DNA from 4 places in the Shewanella sp. LC6 genome. Region 2 is predicted to be linked to each of the others. Evidence: predicted binding sites of a transcription regulator. Region 2 holds the regulator's gene; each other region holds the start of a gene.

Region 1 (5,496 bases), 2.0 Mb from region 2:
GGGAGAAAAAGAGTCCTACACCGAGGCAAAGATAAACGAGCGCGGGACTCCAGACGATATTGTTGACCGCATTAACAATCTCATTCATATAATTCAACTCCAATATTCTGTTGTTTTTTGCAGAGTTTTTAAGATTTTTTTAGGTGATTTTGGGTACTAAACAGCCAATTAGGCCTAAGGTTAAAACGCGTGTGTGCGTCCAAGAGCTTCAACATAACGATTTTTTTAGTTACTTCATAGCTAAAGTTGTTAAATATTTGATAATTTAACGTTCTTTATTTGATGGGGTTACTGAGGAGCTTTATTTTGCAGCGTGTTATCTCTGCTGCATTGAGATTTGTAATCTAGCAACTTGAATCATTGAGAAAAGCGGGGGAGATAAGGCGAATTGATTGAGACTATTAACTCAGCCAAAGTGGATAGCGGGGACGGTATTTGTGCAAGGCAAAGAAAACTTGGCTTAAATTACCAGCCATAACAGCATCCACAGTCCAAAGAGCCATGCCAGGCTACGGCGGCTAACGCGATGTTTTAATAGCAAAGATAGACTTACAGCTACAGGTAGAAACAGGATAAAAGCCCAAGAGAGGAACGGAACCTCAAGATTTAATGTTTCAAGACCCATCCCACAAAGCAGACTTAATGCCAGTAATAAGAGGCTATGAAATAGCATTAATTGATTGAATCTTAATACTAGTGCAGGTTTAAATGCGGGTTTAGCATGATAGGGCAAGGTCAGCGTATTCATCTCTTTTTCCTGATTCCTCTTTAAGTGATGGAAAGAATAATAAATCTAGATGAGAACTATTCTCAACTAAATTTACACAGCTTTAGTGTTCAGTTAGAGCTTAACGAGCTAAATTGGCTCTCGATCTAAAGAAGGCTGTTTGCACTCTTGTCTGCTTTGGGCTAAATTACACTGTAATTATATCCAGTGTTTAATGTAGATATGATCCTCTATATTGCTGAAAAACCAAGTCTTGGGCGTGCAATCGCCGATGTGCTACCAAAACCCCACAAAAAAGGTGACGGGTTTATTGAAGACGCCCAAGGAAACTGCGTGTCTTGGTGTGTTGGGCATTTGCTTGAACAGGCCGAGCCCGATGCCTATAACCCCGAGTTCAAATCGTGGAAGTTTGAGCATTTACCCATAGTGCCCGAGAAGTGGCAGCTTAAACCTAAGGCCGCGACCCGTAGCCAACTCACTGTACTTAAAAAGCTGGTAAAACAGGCCGATACCTTAGTGAATGCGGGTGATCCAGACAGGGAAGGGCAATTATTGGTTGATGAAGTAATCGCCTATTTGGGCGTGACGGGCGATAAATTACAGCAAACGCAGCGACTCCTTATCAGCGACTTAAACCCGCAGGCGGTGAAACGTGCCTTGTCGCAACTTCGTAGTAACCGTGAGTTTATTCCTTTGTCTACTTCTGCACTTGCCCGGAGCCGTGCCGATTGGCTCTATGGCATGAATATGACACGGGCCTACACCATCCAAGGGAAAAAGGTCGGCTATCAGGGCGTGCTATCCGTCGGTCGAGTGCAAACCCCGCTCCTTGGGCTTATCGTGCGCCGCGATGAGGAAATCGCGCGATTTCAATCTAAACCCTTTTATGAAGTCTTAGCGCATTTAGTAACGGATAAACAACAATCTTTCACTGCGAAGTGGCAACCCAGTGAAGCCTGTTTACCTTATATGGACGAAGAAGGGCGAGTGCTTGCTAAGGGCTTAGCACAAAATGTGGTGCGTCGGATCACCGATAAACCCGCCAAAGTGACCCAGTTAAGCACTAAGGATAAACAGCAGAATCCGCCATTACCCTACAGCTTATCGGCACTGCAAATTGATGCAGCCAAGCGGTTTGGGATGAGCGCTAAGGACGTGCTCGATACCTGCCAGAGTTTATATGAGCGCCATAAGCTGATTACCTACCCGCGCTCTGACAGCCGCTATTTACCTACAGAGCAACATGGTCTAGCAAGCAGTGTATTAGCGGCCATTATGGGGGGGACGCCCGAGTTAGTCGCACACGCTGAGGCGCCGAATCCTCGGCTTAAATCTAAGGCGTGGGATGATAAAAAAGTCGATGCCCACCACGCTATTATTCCAACGGAAAAACAGCCCAATTTAGGCAGTTTAAGCCAGCGGGAAAGGCAGCTTTATCTACATATTGCCCGCCAGTATTTGGCGCAGTTTTACCCCGCCTATTGCTACAGTGAAACTGCGGTCGAAGTGACCATTGAAGGTGGTCTCTTTAAAACGAAGGCTAGACAGGATAAATCCCTAGGTTGGAAACAACTGTTTGCACGGGAAGCTGATGAACATAAAGAGTCTATGGGGCGAGAATCGCTTCAAAATACTGATGATAAAAGTACCGATAAGGATGCAGAAGATGAGGTGTTTTGTGGCATTTTACCGCCTTTAGCCCTAGGACAAATCCTTCACTGCAACCAAGGTGAATTGGTCGAGAAGCAAACTCAGCCCCCCAAAGCCTTTACCGATGCGACCTTGCTGAGCGCCATGACGGGGATTAATCGTTATGTGACTGACCCCGAGATCCGCAAAATTTTAAAGGAAACCGATGGCTTAGGGACGGAAGCGACCCGCGCAGGCATTATTGAGCTGTTGTTTAAACGGGGTTTTATTCAGCGTCAGGGCAAGTCAATTGTGGCAACTGAGGTGGGTAAAGGTTTAATCAATAGCTTACCCCTTAGTGCCACAACACCCGATATGACCGCGCTGTGGGAGGCAAGCCTAAATGGCATCTGCCATAAGGAAATCTCTTATCAAGGATTTATGCAGCCACTGCTGGGGACGTTAAATCACTTAATCGAAAATGCGGGCGCCCAATTACCCTCAGCTCTCAATGGCTTAAAAGGACAGGGTTTTAAGCGAGCAGCTAAAAAGTCCGTCTATCGAAAAGCTGGAACCAGAGGCGCTGCTGGCGGGAAAAAAGCCGGAACGGGCGCTAAAAAAGGAAATGCTAGAAATTCAGCCGCAGCATCTTCCACATCCACAACAGCTAAACCGACCGTCCCTAGACGGCGAACGAGCAAAGCGACCGCCCAAGCCTGATGACACAAATGTAATCAAACTGTCGCTAATGTTCGCGATTTGGTAACGATATTTAATTTATTCCGCGATATTTAATTACCGCCAATCACGTTATTTCGTGATTGGCCGATCCACTTCTAAAAAATACCTGGAAACTCAACTTTTCTGCTCCGTGGCATGCTAACTGCTTTGCCTTGGCCGGAGAATATAATAAGCCAATCAAATCATAAGATTATTTATGATTTAGCTGAATGAATAGGTATAGATGATATGAAAAAGAAATTGCTTGCAGTGATGATCCCCGCGATGTTATTCACAGGTACAACTCATGCGGTTGAGTTGTATAACGATCAAACCAATAGTGTCAATATGATCGGATGGTTAGGCTTTGCGGCGTTAAATGATGGTCATGAAACTTCAGTTATCGATAACTTTTCCCGGGTGGGATTTCGTTTTGACCGCCAAGAGAAAAACGGCTGGCGCTCCTTTGCCCATACTGAATGGGGTATTAATATGGTCACCAGCGACGATGGTCTAATTTATACCCAAGGCCAAGGTGGCGGCCAATTATCCGCTTCAAAAACCTCAGATTTCCTATTTAACCGCTTAGGTTATGTTGGCATGTCGCACGACAAATGGGGCACCCTCAGCTTTGGTAAGCAGTGGGGAGCTTACTACGATGTTGCCTATACCACGGATGTGCTCAATGCGTTTACTGGCTGGTCGGTCGGTGCTTATACCTTCGGTGATGGTGGGTTAACGGGGGCTGGACGTGCCGATGCGGCGCTGCAATACCGTAATACCTTTGGTAAACTGCATATCGCGGTGCAATACGCTTCAAAGCAAAATAGCGATGTAGCACTTTATGATAACCAAGGTCATGCCTTAAATGATGGTTCAGAGCTGAGCTTTGATCCTAGCTATGGTGCCAGCGCGACTTACTACATTACAGATAAATTTAAGGTGTTAGCAGGCTTTAACCGTGGCGACTTTACTGGAAACCTCGCCGGTAAAGACGTAGACAATACCAATCAAATCATTGGTATTGGTGCGCAGTACGGTCGTTTTTATCAGTATGCGCCGGGCCGTGATGCAGATGGATTATATGTTGGTTTTAACGCCCATAAGAGTGAGCAAAATGAGTTAGTGGGTGGCGAGCTTTACGATTCTACAGGTGCTGAATTTATCGTGGCTTATCAATATGACAATGGCTTTGTGCCGAGTGTATTGCTGACCTATCAAGATTTGGATACCGATGAAAACACGGCAATTCAAGGTAAGTGGACCCGCCAGTTTGCGGTACTTGGTCTGCATTATCGTTATAGCCGCGACACCATTATGTACGCCGAAGCCAAGATTGACTTCAGCAACATGGACGATAAGGCCTATGAAGATCTGCAAGACAATAACTACGCTGTTGGTATTCGTTATTTCTTCTAAGCTCAATGGCTTGACCGATTAATTCGGCAGCATAAAACAAAGGCCACATTTTTGTGGCCTTTTTATTTACGATCCATTTTTGAGTGTTACACAATCCCTAACTTCTTCATTTTACTGCGTAATGTATTGGCATTGATGTCCAGTAATTCAGCGGCACCACCTGGGCCATACAGTTTGCCCCCTGTGATCCTTAAGGCATGGCTGATGTATTTTTTGGTCATCACATCCAGCGGCACCAACTTATCGGTGGCATGGCTTGGGTCGATAATCACGGTCTGATTGGATGGGGTTTTCACTTCTTCACAGTGTTGCGGTGCCAGAAATCGAAAATCGAGTGGCCCAGCAGGATGCTGGATCATGGCGCGTTCAAGTACGTTGATAAGTTCTCGCACATTCCCGGGCCAGCCATATTGATTGAGGATATTCAGTTGGTCTGGTGCAATCCTTGGCAACTGCGGCAAATTAAACTTGGCACTCAGTTGCTCGATAAAATGTTGTACCAATAGAGGAATGTCCGTGCGTCTTTGTCTTAATGACGGGATTTCGATCGGGAAAATCGCCAGTCGATACCAGAGATCTTCACGAAACACCTCTCTGTGCACCATGGCTTGAAGGTTTCTGTGGGTCGCCGCGATTATACGAATATCGAGTTGCACCGCATCGTGGCCGCCAACGCGGGTGATACAACTATTTTGCAGTACCCTGAGTAACCTAACTTGGGCCGAAAGCGGCAATTCCCCTATCTCATCTAAGAAAATCGTGCCGCCGTTGGCCTGCTCGAAGTAGCCAATTTTGCGTGAATCGGCGCCAGTAAATGCGCCTTTTTCATAACCAAAAAGCTCGGAGTCAATCAAGGTATCAGGAATGGCGCCACAGTTTACCTTGATAAAAGGCTTACCCGAGCGTTCCGATAATTCGTGAATGGCGTTGGCGATGACTTCCTTGCCACAGCCCGTTTCCCCAAGCATTAACACTGTGGTGTTGATTTTGGCGATGGATTG
Region 2 (5,496 bases):
TTGATGTTAATACCGCTGTAGAGCTTGTTCCATAACCACGTTAAAAAGCGCTCGGCAATACGTACGAGACTATCGGAATAATTCGCCGCAATTTCATCAAGATATTCAATTGCCGTTTCACGCGCTTGGGTTTCAGAAATCTTCTTGCTCGCGGCTTCTTCCTGAATCGCCTTGCGTAAGGATTCAGATTTCAGCAAGGAATGGAATAACGCCTGACGATTAGGCAACACAGGCCCCGTCATCACCTTACGTTGGCGGCGGAAATGTACTCTCGCTACTCGAGCCAATTTATGGGCAATGCCCATATCGGTACCATGTTCGTCGGCCATGTAACGCAGCGATACCGCATTAGAAAATTGCACAAAGTTATGACGACCTAAGAATAAGATCATCAAACACTTGCGTAACCAAGTAGGGTTCTCGCGCTCAAGCACTGCCGCCTTCATGGTGTCGTCTTCTTTACCCGGAGTACGACCCCAATACAGACTCACAGGCACCAGCTGGATATCTAACTCTGGCTTTTCCTTATGGACGGCCAACAAACGCATAAAACATTCGAGGAATGGCTCATTACTGGCGCGTTCACCAAATAAAGGCTTACGACCTTCAAGGCATACCACCCGTGGCGCCACAACGCCATTCACCACCAGCGGCTCGTAAGGGCTTGGCAAACCAAGTTTCGTGGTGATCTCGCTTAACGCAGCAATATCACTCAGGGATTCTGTTTTCATTACATAAGCAAGCGGTCTGGAGGCATCCAGATTCAGATCGGCAAAGGGATCCTGTGGCACAACAATAGTGTGCACTAAGTGCTTTTGGATCCAACGTAATGATTTCAACCAAAGAGAGTCTTGTTTAGGCATTATTCTTATGCAATGTAAGTACGTTCATTAGCCCCATAGAATACCAGATTCTAGAGAATATACCCAAACAACCTAAAGATGCAGGATTCAGCTGCTGATTTTAATGACTTAGTAACGCACTTTAGGCGACACCATTTATTGATACCGTGCAAATGGCATTCACCCCATAGATGACGATTACGGTTATTTGCAGATCTAGCTGACCAAGTTAAAAGTGGTTAATACTTGCACTACCAATAATACTGTATATACTAACAGTAACTGTATAGAAAAACAGGAAAGACCATGAGACCGTTGACGCCACGCCAAGCCGAAATTTTAGAGTTGATTAAACGTAATATTGCCGAGACTGGCATGCCACCCACTCGGGCCGAAATTGCCACCCGTTTGGGTTTTAAAAGTGCAAATGCCGCAGAGGAACACCTTAAGGCATTGGCGAAAAAAGGCTGCATCGAGATCATGCCTGGTACTTCCCGCGGGATCCGTCTCCCTGTAGAGGAAGAAGATAACCGCGAAACAGGCTTGCCACTTATCGGCCAAGTGGCAGCGGGTGAACCGATTCTCGCCCAAGAGCATGTCGAACAGTATTACCAAGTCGACCCCAGCATGTTCCACCCTGCTGCCGATTTCCTGCTGCGCGTAAAAGGCGACAGTATGAAGAATATCGGCATCCTTGAGGGTGACCTGCTTGCCGTTCATAAAGTACAACAAGCGCGCAATGGACAAGTTGTTGTTGCTCGCGTTGACGATGATGTAACCGTAAAACGCTTTGAAAAAAAAGGTAATTTTGTCTACCTACATGCCGAGAATGAAGACTATTCACCGATTAAAGTCGATTTGAGTTTCCAAAGTCTAACAATTGAAGGGCTCGCCGTAGGGGTGATCCGCAATGGAGATTGGCTATGAACAAACTATTAGGTAATGCCCCGCGTCACCCCGGTTTATGGCTCGATACGGTTCGAGATACAGAGACCGACTGGCAGCATACATCAATAGTCACTATGCCAACTCAGAGCCAAGGGCGCCAAGAGCTGACACAGCTGAGCAAACAACTTGCCCAACTGAGCCAACAGGGAAGATGGATAGTGCTCATCAACCCACCTAGTATTGGCTACAAGCAGCTATTAGCAAACGCAGGTGTGCGTATGGATCGCGTACTATTGGTTCACGCAAAAGATGAGGTCGAAACCCTTTGGGCGATGGAAAAAGCCTTAACCAGTGGCACATCTAGCGCAGTGATTACTTGGATTAACGCCCTAGATACTCGCGATAATCGTCGCCTACAAATTGTAGCAAAGAGCGCACGTGCAATGGGTATCGTGCTTGAAGGTTCAACGAATGACCAACCTTCTAGCACCAATCTCACCCAATCGACTAAATTTACTCAACCCGCATTTTTCAGCTCTGTTCATTAAAAATTTTTCACACCGTATTTAGCCTTGAAAGCCGCCTCACCTGTGAATGTGAGGCTTTTTTTTGGCAATTTTTCAGACAATTAGAAAAAGAAGTGATCTTGATCAATTTTTAAACAGCAAGTATGTTTGATTTAGGCGCACATGATATATCGCCTGTTTAGGCAGAAATATCGCGTTATTTTCGAATATCGCTCGCCCACAAAAATTGAGAATAATGGGTTTATTCAGCAGTATGTGCCAGTGTGGCTAATACCAGCAGTAACAATACTTGATCATAAGTAAGCCGCCAACGCACGTTGAAGTCAGAAACACTTTTTTGGGAACTGAAGAGTTTGCATAGAGTTGAGACTTACTGTGTTGCTCTTCTTTGTAGTTGCTATTTGCAATTAGCAGAGGAGAAGTCTTGTGAAGCAATGGTTGTATTGTTTACTCGTGGTGCTATTCGCCCCACCGTTGGCCGCAGCAGACATGCGGTTCAATATGACGCCTGGCGTAACAGAAATCAGTGGCAAGGTATACCACCTGCACATGACGATTCTGTATATCTGCTGCGCGATAGGCTTAGTGGTTTTTGGCGTGATGATTTATGCCATGATCAACCACAGAAAATCCAAGGGCGCGGTCGCGTCACACTTCCATGAGAGTACAAAAGTTGAGATCGCTTGGACGATAATTCCCTTTATCATTCTGATCTTAATGGCGATTCCGGCAACTAAAACTCTGATTGCCATGGAAGACCCCAGCAATGCCGATCTCACGGTAAAAGTCACAGGATCGCAATGGAAGTGGCATTACAGCTATTTCGATCAAGATATTGAGTTTTACAGTATTCTCGCCACACCAAGACCTCAAATCGAAGGTAGTGAGGCCAAGGGAGAGCACTACTTACTCGAGGTCGATAAGCCCCTTGTCCTGCCTGTAAATAGAAAAATCCGCTTTCTGATGACTTCTGAAGATGTTATCCATTCATGGTGGGTACCAGATTTTGCAGTGAAAAAAGATGCTAACCCAGGGTTTATCAACGAGGCGTGGACCCGTATCGATAAACCCGGCATTTACCGTGGCCAATGTGCCGAACTTTGCGGCAAAGATCATGGATTTATGCCGATAGTGGTTCAGGCACTGCCCGAAGCCGAGTTCGATGCTTGGGTTGCAGAACAAAAACAAGCCGCCAATGCCGCAGCGCAAGCCGCACAAGCCGCCTTATCGCAAACACTGAGTAAAGAAGAGCTGATGACTCAGGGTGAGCAAGTTTACCTTGGTCACTGCGCAGCCTGCCATCAACCTAATGGCGAAGGTCTAAAAGGCGTATTCCCTCATCTCAAAGGCAGCCCCATAGCTACCGGGCCGCTGAGCGGTCATCTTGAAATCGTGCTCAATGGTAAAACGGGTACGGCCATGCAAGCCTTTGGCAAACAATTAACGCCCCAAGAAATTGCCGCAGTGATTACCTATGAGCGTAATGCGTGGGGCAACAACACGGGTGATGCGGTGCAAGCCAAAGACGTTGATGCCCATAAATCCGGTGGCACCAATAGCGAACCAGTAGCAACGACTCAGCCCCCCTCAACCACCGATGCGCCCAAAGCGGCGACAGAGCCCATCGCCAGTGTCGATCCCGCGAGTCTTCCCACGCTCAGCCATGATGAACTGATGGCCGAAGGAGAAAAGACCTATGCCACAGTTTGCGCCGCCTGCCACCAACTAACGGGTGCAGGTATGCCTCCCGCCTTCCCCGCCCTTGCTGGTAGCACTATCGCAACGGGTCCGGTCGCCAATCACATCGATATAGTGATGCACGGTAAACCGGGCACGGCGATGCAGGCATTTGGCAACCAACTCACGCCACAACAACTTGCTGCCATCATTACGTATGAGCGCAATGCGTGGGGCAATAATACCGGCGATACAGTGCAACCCGCTGATATTGCTCGCCATGGACTGTAGGGGATTAAGATGAGCACACTGACTCAAGATCAAATTGCCGCCCATGATGAACACCATCACGGTGCACCTAAAGGCATCATGCGCTGGTTACTCACCACTAACCACAAGGACATTGGCACCCTGTACCTATGGTTTAGTTTCATAATGTTTTTAACCGGTGGTGCGATGGCCATGGTGATCCGCGCCGAACTCTTTCAGCCCGGATTACAACTCGTTGAGCCTAACTTCTTCAACCAAATGACCACAGTGCATGGGCTAATCATGGTATTCGGCGCAGTGATGCCAGCCTTTACCGGACTAGCTAACTGGTTAATCCCGATGATGATTGGTGCGCCTGATATGGCGCTTCCACGTATGAACAACTGGAGTTTTTGGATCCTGCCCTTCGCCTTTGCAATATTGTTGAGTTCATTGTTTATGGAAGGCGGCGGCCCTAACTTTGGTTGGACCTTCTACGCACCACTCTCGACCACTTATAGCCCTGACAGCACAGCATTATTTGTATTCTCGATCCATATCATGGGGATAAGTTCGATCATGGGTGCCATCAACGTGATCGTAACCATAGTTAACCTGCGCGCGCCAGGAATGACGTGGATGAAGTTACCACTGTTCGTATGGACTTGGCTGATTACCGCCTTCTTGCTGATCGCCGTTATGCCAGTACTCGCTGGTGCCGTCACTATGGTGTTAACCGATAAGTTTTTCGGTACTAGCTTCTTCGAGGCGGCAGGCGGCGGCGATCCTGTGATGTTCCAGCATATCTTCTGGTTCTTCGGTCACCCCGAAGTCTACATCATGATTTTGCCATCATTCGGCATTATCTCTGCCATAGTCCCGGCTTTCAGCCGTAAACCATTATTCGGCTATGCATCCATGGTGTATGCCACGGCGAGTATTGCGATTCTGTCCTTCCTCGTGTGGGCGCACCATATGTTCACCACCGGTATGCCAGTGTTTGCAGAGTTATTTTTTATGTACTGCACTATGCTGATTGCCGTGCCGACAGGGGTAAAAGTGTTTAACTGGGTAGCGACCATGTGGCGCGGCTCACTGAGTTTTGAAACCCCAATGTTGTTCGCGGTGGCCTTTATTATTCTGTTCACTATTGGCGGCTTCTCTGGCCTGATGCTCGCCATCACGCCAGCCGACTTCCAATACCACGATACTTACTTTGTGGTGGCTCACTTTCACTATGTGTTAGTCACTGGTGCGATTTTCTCCATCATGGCGGCGGCCTATTACTGGCTGCCTAAATGGACCGGGCATAT
Region 3 (5,496 bases), on a different replicon from region 2:
GTGGTTTGGAAAGGTCGAGCCCATGCAGCAGCGACCGACGCTATTGCCACCGCCGATCTGGTGACAGAGATAGCAAAAATCCAACGTAATCTCGTGGTTCAACTCCAGGAGCTTCAAAGCAAAGGTAATTTGGAATGACAGAACAATCCTACGGTGAAAGCCTGAAATTTTTCTCAGACTGGCAGAAAGAGCCCGCGAAACGTACCGGCATTAATGTACAACACACGCTAACCAGAGGTGAGTATCCTACTCTCAGCATCGAGATTGCGCCGATCAGGGAATCGGGGGTCAGCCCAGACTGGAAAAGCAAGATCACTGTGCAGCTCACTCGTGGCGAGCTGACGGCGTTTTGCGGTGTTCTCTTTGGCTTGCGTAGCAAGGCTGAGGGTTCCTATCACGGTGACTCGAAGAATAAGAGCTTTGCGGTTTACAACAACGGCAAAGCCGGTGTTGCAATCACCCTAAGCGAGCGAGGCAACCAGCTCCAGAATTTCATCAATGATGATGACCGATTGGAACTCGCAGTTTTCGCTGTTCGCCAGCTATCCAACGCATGGAAAGTTAGCCCTTCTGATGCTATAGCGTTATTGCGTCAATCAGCATGGATGGACCGCAATCTGTCCTAATAGCACTATCAGGCGTCTGCAAAGTTGTGAAGTTAATTCTTGAAACCATTGGATTCCGTGACGCTTAAGTTCTGTTTTAAGCAACACGGAAACAATTATAGAAACAAGAATGCTATAAATATCCTCGTTTTTTGCTCTCCTCTATACGCATGTATATATTGCTCAACACTATAATTCGTGTGGAGTTTCGTATGGCAGTACCATTCATTATTTTAAACACTGAGCAAAAACGTTCAGAGCGATTGCGAAATGCAATATTGGGAAATTTTTCAGGGGAAACACCAAGATTATTAGTTACTCAAGACATAACTAAACAGTGGATACATTTGAGTAATAGCGGATTTTTTCCTTTAGATATATTGGCTCTAGCAAACAATGACTTAGAGCAAGTTCCATTACTCAAATTTGAAAGATTAATGCGCGCACTAAATAGCTATCTCTAAGCTGGCACACTGCCAGCTCCACCTTATTTTTGTTGATGACACAGCAAAGAGCGGTGGCGATTACCCACCGAATTATGCCAGGAATCGACAGCAGGATCGAAATTTTAGATTTTTATTTTTTTACTGCTATTATTACTGATTATTTATACAGTGGTTTAATGCTATGAAACTCATCACATGCAATGCGAGTGCAGGAATTTCGGGTTTTCCAAGCCCTGCGGCTGATTACGTAGAATTACCGCTCAGTCTAGATCAACTACTTGTTGAGCATCCAAGCTCAACCTGGTTCGGTCGTGCGGCGGGACGCTCAATGGAAGGGGTTGGGATCTATGATGGCGATATACTGGTGATAGACCGTGCAGCTAAGCGCCGTAATCTCTCGATTGTGGTTGCCAGCTACAATGGTGAATTTACTGTAAAGCTTCTCGATGAAAAGCGCCGGTTACTGGTTTCGATAGATCAACAACAAAACATAGCATCCGTTGCAATTGATGATGCGGATACTTTCTCGGTTGAAGGGGTGATCACTAAATCGATCAGAGTACATGAGTATTCAAGCTTACTTGAACAATATCTGAGTCAATTATGTACGGACTGATTGATGCTAACTCCTTTTATGTAAGCTGTGAAATGGTCTTTAGGCCCGACTTGCGAGGACTTCCTGCGATTGTACTCAGCAATAACGACGGGTGTTGTGTGGCAATCAATCGTGCGGCCAAGTCCGTTGGGGTGAAAAAATTTGCTCCTTATTTTGAGCAGCAACATCTATGCAGACAATATAATGTACATGTGTTTTCATCTAACTATGAACTGTATGCTGATCTGTCTGCAAAAATGATGCAAGTGATCGGGCGTTTCGCGCCCGAACAATACGTGTACTCTATTGATGAGTCTTTTGTGTCGTTCAAACGCTGCGCTTCAATTGGAGACTTAACGGCACATTGTTCTGAGCTGCGTCGAGTTGTTTGGCGTGAGTGTCGTTTGCCGGTTTGTGTTGGGGTTGGCGAGACATTAACTCTTGCTAAATTGGCTAATCATGCAGCTAAACAACTGCCGCAATATCATGGCGTTTGCGTTATAAATAACGATGTACAACGTATTCAAATCTTAAAATCTATGCCCGTTAATGAGGTTTGGGGGATTGGTCGCAAGTTAAGTGCTAAATTGGGCTCACAGGGTGTGCAAACTGCCTACGATTTGGCTCAACTGGCGCCGAAAATAGCTCGACAGCATTATTCAATAGATGTAGAGCGTACAGTACGAGAACTCAATGGACAGATCTGTAAAACGTGGGACGAAACAAAAGCGGATAAACAACAAATTTTTTCTACTCGTAGCCTTGGTGAGCGAATCACTACCTGTGATCATTTACACCAAGCGTTAGCCAAACATGCCGCCATAGCGGCGGCCAAAGCGCGGGAACAAGGCTCGTTATGTAAAGCAATGGTCGTGTTTGCTGCTAATTCGCCCCATGACCCACAGCCATTGTATTTTAAAAGGTTCGTGAAGTTTGTCTGCGCCACTGATGACAGCCGCGAACTGTGCGCTGCGGTAAGCAGAGAGCTTTCAAATCTTTATCGCCCTGGTGTGCGCTATTATCGAATTGGTGTTGGCCTGATTGATCTTTGCCCCAAAATGTCAGTGCAATATGACTTATTTAATGCGCCAAAGAGCGGCCCTAATTTAATGAAAATCTTTGATAGTCTGAATAATCGCTATGGCCGTGATGTGTTGTATATTGCTGCACAGGGGAGTGATCAGCATTGGACTATGCGCCGCCAGTTTTTATCGCCGCAGTACACCACCCGTTGGTCCGATATTCCGATGATTAAAGCGTAATAGAATTTTATTGTGTTTTATCCTGGCCTTACTCCACGCATACAACCTCAAACGTCTGTTATAGGTTACATTTTTTGAAAATAATGGGAATAATCAAATGTCTAGAAACTTAGAAGTTAAAAAACAACAAGCGCTAATGGTTAAAGATCAAGTGGAAATTATTTTAAAGCGTTATGAACTGAGTGATGCAGACAAGGACAAAATAGCAAAAGACGTTGCTGATGTTATCTTGACAGCATGGGATCTACAGCTTAGTGATTTTAGCTTTGCCAACACTTGGTCTAAACCAGAGATTTAACATAGGGCCATTGTACTAAAGCTGAGAAGTTAGACCATCATGCAAGGTGGGGTATAGAAGGTGCCAGCCCCACCCCCGCAGTCCCACTCAGCCACATTTCTGGCCTGACCCGCGCTTTTCTTCTTTCTCTCTTTTTCTCTCTTTTTCTCAATCTAATCTCACACACGAAGGTCAAACAGGACACCCGCCGAAGCGAAGCGGAGGCGTATTCTTGCCCTTACCCCCCTTGTTGCATGATGGTCTAATACTGTCTACTATGTAACCAATGATCTATCAGAACAAACCCACACACAGGCGGCAACATGGCTAAAAATTTCATTTCAGAACAATTCTCGGCCATGTGCCGGGACTTAACAAACCTATCTTCCATTATCAAACGACTACCACCACGGTACGCAAAAGTTGCGGCCATCCCCCCTACCAGAAAGGGAATGGAGAGTGAGCGCATCAACAACATTGTCGTGACAGAACAAATAGGACGCGAAGCTCTTGAGCTGGCAGCGCATAGCTACAAAGATCTGCACATCAATCCAGACTATTCGCAGAAGTCTGCCAGGCGAACAGTGGGGGTCCTATGGTTCTCCCCTTCCAAAGTCGGGCTGGCTGATGAAATTGCTGCGACAGTTGATCGTATCAATGCGGCCAAAGCCGGTATAGAAGAGTTCATTATCTCTACATATCCCACCAGGCAAGAGCGGTTTGAAGCACTTCGAGTAGACTGCCCTGGAGTAATGACTCTTCACCTTTACAGGCAAATCCGATGCTATTCCAGTGGCGACATCGACTCTATCCGCTTCACCTGGCAACGGAAGGACTCTTTAAAGAAACCAGTGAAAGAAGAGCTCTTGCAACGCATAAGAGAGGAGCTTGAACGTTCTGGTGCTGACTATCAGCTTCCCCTTGAACAACTGATCCAGAGGATAGTCAGCACTCCAGAGCCTTACCTCCGGGAGCGAAGGGAGGTAAAAGTGCAGCCGGTAGCAAACGTCATGGCCGCAGGCGTACTCAAAACCGTTACCGCGCCTATGCCCTTGATCCTGCTACAAGACAAGGATGTTGAGCTCAAAATGCTTCGGAGCTTCGACGCATCTGAACAGCGCAAAACACGCTCGGATAAGTCGGCGTCGGAAATTCTTGGCACCTTTGGTGGCGTCACCATCGAATCGACCCCTGAGTAAACGTGACCATGTAACAAAGCCCTTCCGTACTGAGAAGGACTTTGTTCAACCGAAATAATTTCAATCCACCTTGCTTTAATGTATTATTATGATAATTATCATATTACAGTAATTATCATAATTACTTTAAGAAAAGAGGAACGTTATTATGGCTAGAAAATTAGTTGAGTACGACGATGTGGCCGCTGCGGCTCAAAGGCTCAAAGACGCAGGTAAACGTCCAACTCTCATCGCGGTTAGAGATCTCATTGGTAAGGGAAGCTACACCACCATATCAACATTTCTAAAACAGTGGTCAGAGGAACATTCTCTCGATGATGAACCCGTAGAAGTGATTCTGCCTGAATCGGTCATGAGTGATGCTCGGCTCTTTCTCCAGAAAATATACACTGTTGCAAAAGCCAGTGCTGATGATCAGCTTGAGCGCGAGCGAGAGCTTCTGCGACAAAAAGAGATCGAGTTCGAAGAAGACATGCAGCAAGCCGTGGAAATGGCTAATGATGCCACAGAAAAATCTGAGCTTTTGGAAGAGCAGCTTGAAGCTATGACCAACAAAAAAGCAGAGAGTGATGCTGCTCTTGCTAAAACTGAGAGCTCGTTATCACTCAAATCTGCTGAGTTAGAACGCTCTCTAACTGACATCGAGAAACTAGAAAAGCGGATCATGGATTTGGAAGGAAAGTTGGAAGCGAAATCCACCGATCTTACCCGAGCTCAGGATCACTTAGAGCAAGCTGAAAGCGAAAATCGCTCTTTGAGCCAAAAATTGGCAACTACAGAGGGTGAGTTAGCAGCCCAAAAAGGCAAGAGTATAGAGCAGACTGAAAAACTCCGGGCCGCTCACGAGCAAAATACAGCGTTAAAGGAGCAGCTCGAAAAAACACAGGCCAAATTGGCCCAATCACAGGACTCCCTTGCCACAGCCAAAGCTCATGGCGAATCCTTAGAACGAGAGTACCAGCGTCTATCTGGTGATATCCAAAAGCTGGAATCTAAACTCTCTAGCGCCGAAGCGGAAGCTCGCACTCTTGTTCAAGACAAAGGCGTTATTGTTGGTCAGTTACAGGAAAAGGACCAGCAGGCCAATAACCTTGAACAGAGACTCAATGAGG
Region 4 (5,496 bases), 620 kb from region 2:
CCTAAGACAATAATGATCAATTGTTGCCATAATTCGTAATAGAGTTTGTCCGTATCCAGCCCGACGGTCAGCATACCAATCTGTTGTTCCTGATACATAATCGGGTAACGAAACAGGGTTTGTCGGTAATCCTTAGCGTGAATCGCCTTGCCCAACTGCATGGCTACGCCATCGATACTCTCTAAATTGACACTCGACACCATCGGCATCATGCCCAAGCCTGAAAGCAAATCAGATAACAGACCATGGTCCACATCCCAAAGTGACTTAGCAATAGTGGGTAAGATCGATTCGGAATATTCACGAATATCGGCAGTTGTATTATCAATGCTTTCTTGATAATTCCAGACTAACTGCACCAGCATGGTCAGGACAGCAAAAAACGAGCTCACCCCAATAATAGTGAGCGTCATTCTATGACTGATGGAATGATTACGATGCTTCATGAATACCTATTAATTACTGTTGTGATAACTTATCCACTATTTGTGTCTTAAAAATCCCAGCCCAATCCCTTGCAACTAACTTCTGATAAAAAGCTGAATCGGGATTAAGTACCCTAAAGAGTTCTATATCCTCATAGGAGGAATAACGTTGGGTCTCTTGGTATTGTTTGAGCTGAATTAACCCTAAAGCACCCGCTAAAAAATGCCCACCTCCCAGAGCACTCACTTTACGTTCTTGGCAGAGCGACAAAATCTCAGGGGAAGTATTAATCGAACTGACCAGTACATCACGTCCAGGTTCAAGGCCCTTTTCGCGGAGTGCTTTTACCACTCCGATAGCCATTTTATCGTTCGCCGTCCAGATTAAGGTTAAATCCGGATAACGGCTGAGCAAGGTTAATGTTTGATCATAAGCAATATCTTCACGCCATTGACCATATACCGTTTGAGTAACAATAACATTGGGTTGCATAAAGAAATAATCATTAGCGCCTTGAGTTCTTAACACTGATGCGGGCGTAGATTTATCGCCCGAGATTAATAAAACCTTAGCCTTTTTATTTTCTAAACGACTTAGCAAATTTTTAGCGGTATCAGCACCAATAGCATAGTTATCTGGGATAAGCGCTGGTAATAAATAAGTTTGCCAATGTGGATCTGCCAATAAGTGTTCTCGCTCGGCGACAGAAATATCATTTAAAATCAATTGAACATATATGGGATATTGATAAAGCATCTGCAACATTTTTATCGCAGACTGCTTCTCATTCACTAAAATAATATGAGTAGGAAGTGATGGCTGAGATTTTAGTAACGTTTCTAATTGAGCAATCATTTTAAAGTGATTGCGATCTGAATGTATGATTTGCAAATTAATATCAAGCTTTGATGAAGCCACCTGCATTAATTTATCGACATCACCCCAAAAGCTATCCGTAACCGCGCCTGGATTAAAAAAAACCACATCCAATTTAGCCCACGCAGGCAAAGCAAAACACAGTATGCCTATCCATAAACAACGTAAACATAATAGATGCAAAGGCGAGTACTCCTCGACCGTGTTTCCCCGCATGTGATCCATCACAGAGGTCACTTTATTATTATCGATTCACAACCTTGTTACCGCATAATTACCAAAACAACCCAATGGCAACCAACACTTCGATTAAACCACAAAATAACAAAAAGTGTACTTTATAATAAAGAATATTAATTTTTGCTCCTGTTTTAGGCTCGAAATTGTAGAATATTCATTTAATATTAATAAGATAACTCGACGTATAAGATAAGAGGCTATTTTTAATTCCAATATTGCTCATTCAGCCTCTTTACATAGCGCACTTAACCGCAGTCGATCCCCCAAGATTGCCTTACGTTTATTCTCTGTTAGTATATGTATAAATTCACAGTGATTGAGTGCTAACGACTTGCAGCAATTGGATCTTGTTCCGATCACCGAACTCAAGGGCGTCGCCAAAAGAGTCGCGGAAAAACTCGCCAAACTCGGCATCACAACAGTACAAGATCTGCTGTTTCACTTGCCCCTGCGCTACGAAGACCGCACTCAAATCTATCCCATCGCCGCACTCATGCCCGGAAATTACGGCACCATTGAGGCCGAAATCCAGTCGACTCAAATCCTTCAGGGCCGTAAACGCATGCTCGTCTGCAATGTGCGTGACAATACTGGCAGCATGAGCCTGCGCTTTTTTAACTTTTCAATGGCGCAGCGCAATGCGATGCAAAATGGATTAATGATCCGTGCCTATGGCGAAATTCGTCGCGGAAGCCATCAAGCGGAAATCGTGCATCCCGAATATAAAATCGTCTATCCGGGTGAGGATATTCACCTAAGCGATACACTTACGCCGATTTATCCCACCACCGAGGGCTTAAAACAGGCGAGTTGGATTAAGCTCACCGAACAGGCACTTGAATTATTAGAAGATGGCGGCTTGACCGAGTTATTACCCGCCCATTTGCAGCCAAACAACATGAGCCTAAAACAGGCGCTGCAAACCCTGCATCGCCCCCATGCGGGGATTTCACAATTTGATTTAGAGCTTGGTCAACACCCCGCGCAGCAGCGACTGGTGCAGGAAGAATTACTCGCCCACAACCTGAGTATGCTACGCCTTAGACAACGCAGTAACCTCGACGCCGCCGTAACCATGCATGCCACGGGGCAATTACTAAACCCTTTTCTCGCCTCACTGCCCTTTAAACCCACAGGCGCGCAGCAACGTGTCGTTGCCGAGATAGGTAAAGATTTAGCACAACCGCACCCCATGATGCGCTTAGTGCAAGGGGATGTCGGCTCAGGCAAAACCTTAGTCGCCGCCCTCGCCGCCCTTCAAGCGATTGAAAACGGCTATCAAGTGGCCATGATGGCGCCCACTGAATTACTCGCCGAGCAGCATGCAGCTAACTTTGCCGCGTGGTTTGAACCACTAGGATTAAAAGTCGGTTGGCTTGCGGGTAAGCTTAAAGGCAAGGCGCGGGCGCAATCTTTAGCCGATATTGAATCTGGCGCATCGCAAATGGTGATCGGTACCCACGCCATTTTTCAGCAACAGGTTATCTTCCATAGGCTCGCTTTAATTATCATCGACGAGCAGCACCGATTTGGTGTCCACCAGCGGATGGGACTCAGGGAAAAAGGTATCAATCAAGGGTTTCATCCCCATCAGTTGATTATGACGGCAACCCCGATCCCACGGACGTTAGCCATGACAGCCTACGCCGATCTCGACACCTCGATTATCGATGAGTTACCCCCAGGGCGCACACCCGTCACCACAGTCGCCATACCCGATTCGCGCCGTAATGAAGTACTCGAGCGCGTCCGCAACAGCGTGATCACGGACAAACGCCAAGCCTATTGGGTCTGTACCTTGATTGAAGAGTCCGAAGTCCTCGAGTGCCAGGCCGCCGAAGATACCGCTGAAGAATTGCGCCAAGCACTGCCGGAGCTGACCATAGGTTTAGTACACGGCAGGATGAAAAGTGCTGAAAAGCAACAAATTATGACGGACTTTAAAGCGGGAACCATCAACTTATTGGTGGCAACCACAGTAATTGAGGTCGGCGTCGATGTCCCTAACTCTAGCCTGATGATAATCGAAAACCCCGAACGATTGGGACTTGCACAGTTGCATCAACTGCGAGGACGAGTAGGGCGCGGTGCCGTAGCCAGTCATTGTGTGTTACTCTACAAGGCGCCACTGAGTCAAACCGCAAGTCAGCGGTTGAATGTCCTACGGCAGAGTAATGATGGTTTTGTTATCGCACAGAAAGACCTAGAGATACGTGGTCCCGGTGAAGTGTTAGGCACTAAACAGACAGGGCTAGCCGAACTTAAGATAGCTGATTTAGTTAGAGATCAAGCGCTTATACCACATATCCAAAAGCTTGCGAATCATGTGATGTCGCAAGCACCCGATGCGGTTGATGCCATTATTCATCGTTGGCTTGGGCATAGGCAACAATATGTCCAAGCGTAAACCTTAAGCTAACCCCTTCAAGGTAAAATAAATTCAACCTGTTCAGCTAACCGCTATGGACAAGCGCGTGTAAACTTGCAAAATGAACTTGCAACCTAAAAGGCGGCACTTGCACTTTAATGTTAGCTGCATGATATTCACCACATTACCTTGACACTGAAGCGAAGGATGTAAAATGCAAGTTAATCAAGATGATAGAATTACACCTCAAGAGACCTCGTCTAGCAGCAATCGCTTTGCATTGATTGCGATTGTGCTCGTCATCCTGCTCTCTGCGGCAGGTTATTACTACTATAGTAAAGATGACTCACCCAAACTCATTCCTAATGCACCGATAGTACTACCAGAGCCACCATCGTCAGAACCGCTTACTCTGGAAACAAACCCGGAGCCTGAAACCACTCCAGTGGAAAACGTAACACCACAAACGACCACGACGGAAACTGACTCAACCACTACCGTTGAGCCTCAAGCGCCCGTAGAAACGGTGCCAAACTTGCCTGAGAGTGATGCTTTTGTGCATCAAAAAGCACTGGCACTTATCAGCAATAATGTCGTAGGTTCATCCTTAGTCAGACAAGATTTGATCCGTCAGTTTGTAGTCTTCGTGGATAACTTGGCGCAGGGCGAATTGACCCGCAAAGTCAGCCCAATTAAGGGCCCTGAAAAACTCTTTACCGTGGCGGAAATCACTAACAAAGTGTATTTAAATCCAGAGAGTTACCACAGATATGATGCCTACGCGACCGTCATTGCCAATATGGATGAGCAAAGCTTAATGCACACCTACAAGCAACTCACGCCGCTATTTGATGAAGCCTTCGCTGAACTGGGTTATAGCAACGCCAAATTCAATGACAGAATGCTACAAGCAATTAAGGTAATGCTCGCAGCGCCAATTATTGAAGAGCCCATTGAGCTGAGTTCAATTAGCGTCAACTATCGCTTCGTTGATCCCAATTTGGAAGCCTTACCCAGTGCCCAAAAACTGCTTGTTCGTATGGGACCAGAGAACACTCGTAAAGTGAAAACTGCACTGCGTAAAATGGAAAGCCAACTCGCACAATAGATTGATATTCAATCAATAGTGGCATTATTAATAATAAACAGGCGCCTCGAGCGTCTGTTTACTATTGATATCAGAGCCTGTTCAACTGAGGTTAAGCCACTTAGTCTACACTCCCTGTCTTTATCCCGTTCTGAAAACTATGTTAGCCAACAGTGACAAAGCAAAATCTCATTGCATTTTATTAACCTTGCATATGCAAATGACTTCATTAAAACTAAGGACTTAGTGTAGAATGTGCCGTTCAATAAATGGGGGAATTGTGTTCGTTCATCCAACGAGCAAATAGCGATAAGCCAGTCAATTCATTAATGTTTTCGCTTAGTTAGGGATAACTAAGACAGCTTTAAATAGTGTCGAGGCAAAGTAGTGCAACTCAGATTCAGCATCCTCTCTTGGGGGGCGTGGGCTCCAAACTATCAGCAGCATGATGACTGGCAAACTTGGTGCAAGCACTCGGCTGAAACGACCAAAGAGGCTT

The links. Region 2 encodes LexA, which represses DNA repair genes until DNA is damaged. Its sites were predicted from a motif close to TACTGTATNNNNATACAGTA; they were not measured.
Region 1: a site for LexA is predicted at 918-937, ahead of FJD32_RS08205 (DNA topoisomerase III). Genes of this name have one in related genera too.
Region 3: a site for LexA is predicted at 1,203-1,222, ahead of umuD (translesion error-prone DNA polymerase V autoproteolytic subunit). Genes of this name have one in related genera too.
Region 4: a site for LexA is predicted at 1,838-1,857, ahead of recG (ATP-dependent DNA helicase RecG). Genes of this name have one in related genera too.

The regions. Positions count from the first base shown of each region.
Region 1 covers NZ_CP043902.1:1,801,423-1,806,918, forward strand. The annotation lists gene FJD32_RS08195 (alanine/glycine:cation symporter family protein) at 1-88, opposite strand, end outside; gene FJD32_RS08200 (hypothetical protein) at 461-748, opposite strand; gene FJD32_RS08205 (DNA topoisomerase III) at 950-3,076, shown strand; gene FJD32_RS08210 (porin) at 3,326-4,495, shown strand; gene FJD32_RS08215 (sigma-54 dependent transcriptional regulator) at 4,582-5,496, opposite strand, start outside.
Region 2 covers NZ_CP043902.1:4,855,754-4,861,249, forward strand. The annotation lists gene plsB (glycerol-3-phosphate 1-O-acyltransferase PlsB) at 1-863, opposite strand, end outside; gene lexA (transcriptional repressor LexA) at 1,149-1,769, shown strand; gene FJD32_RS21675 (SulA-like leucine-rich domain-containing protein) at 1,766-2,278, shown strand; gene coxB (cytochrome c oxidase subunit II) at 2,684-4,225, shown strand; gene ctaD (cytochrome c oxidase subunit I) at 4,235-5,496, shown strand, end outside.
Region 3 covers NZ_CP043904.1:99,487-104,982, forward strand. The annotation lists gene FJD32_RS24900 (3'-5' exonuclease) at 1-138, shown strand, start outside; gene FJD32_RS24905 (hypothetical protein) at 135-626, shown strand; gene FJD32_RS24910 (hypothetical protein) at 818-1,069, shown strand; gene umuD (translesion error-prone DNA polymerase V autoproteolytic subunit) at 1,233-1,667, shown strand; gene FJD32_RS24920 (Y-family DNA polymerase) at 1,655-2,908, shown strand; gene FJD32_RS24925 (hypothetical protein) at 3,006-3,206, shown strand; gene FJD32_RS24930 (DNA replication terminus site-binding protein) at 3,509-4,384, shown strand; gene FJD32_RS24935 (DNA-binding protein) at 4,533-5,496, shown strand, end outside.
Region 4 covers NZ_CP043902.1:430,385-435,880, reverse strand. The annotation lists partial or broken gene FJD32_RS02045 (GGDEF domain-containing protein) at 1-446, opposite strand, end outside; gene FJD32_RS02040 (ABC transporter substrate-binding protein) at 460-1,518, opposite strand; gene recG (ATP-dependent DNA helicase RecG) at 1,874-3,949, shown strand; gene FJD32_RS02030 (DUF3014 domain-containing protein) at 4,125-5,018, shown strand; gene FJD32_RS02025 (beta-ketoacyl synthase chain length factor) at 5,385-5,496, shown strand, end outside.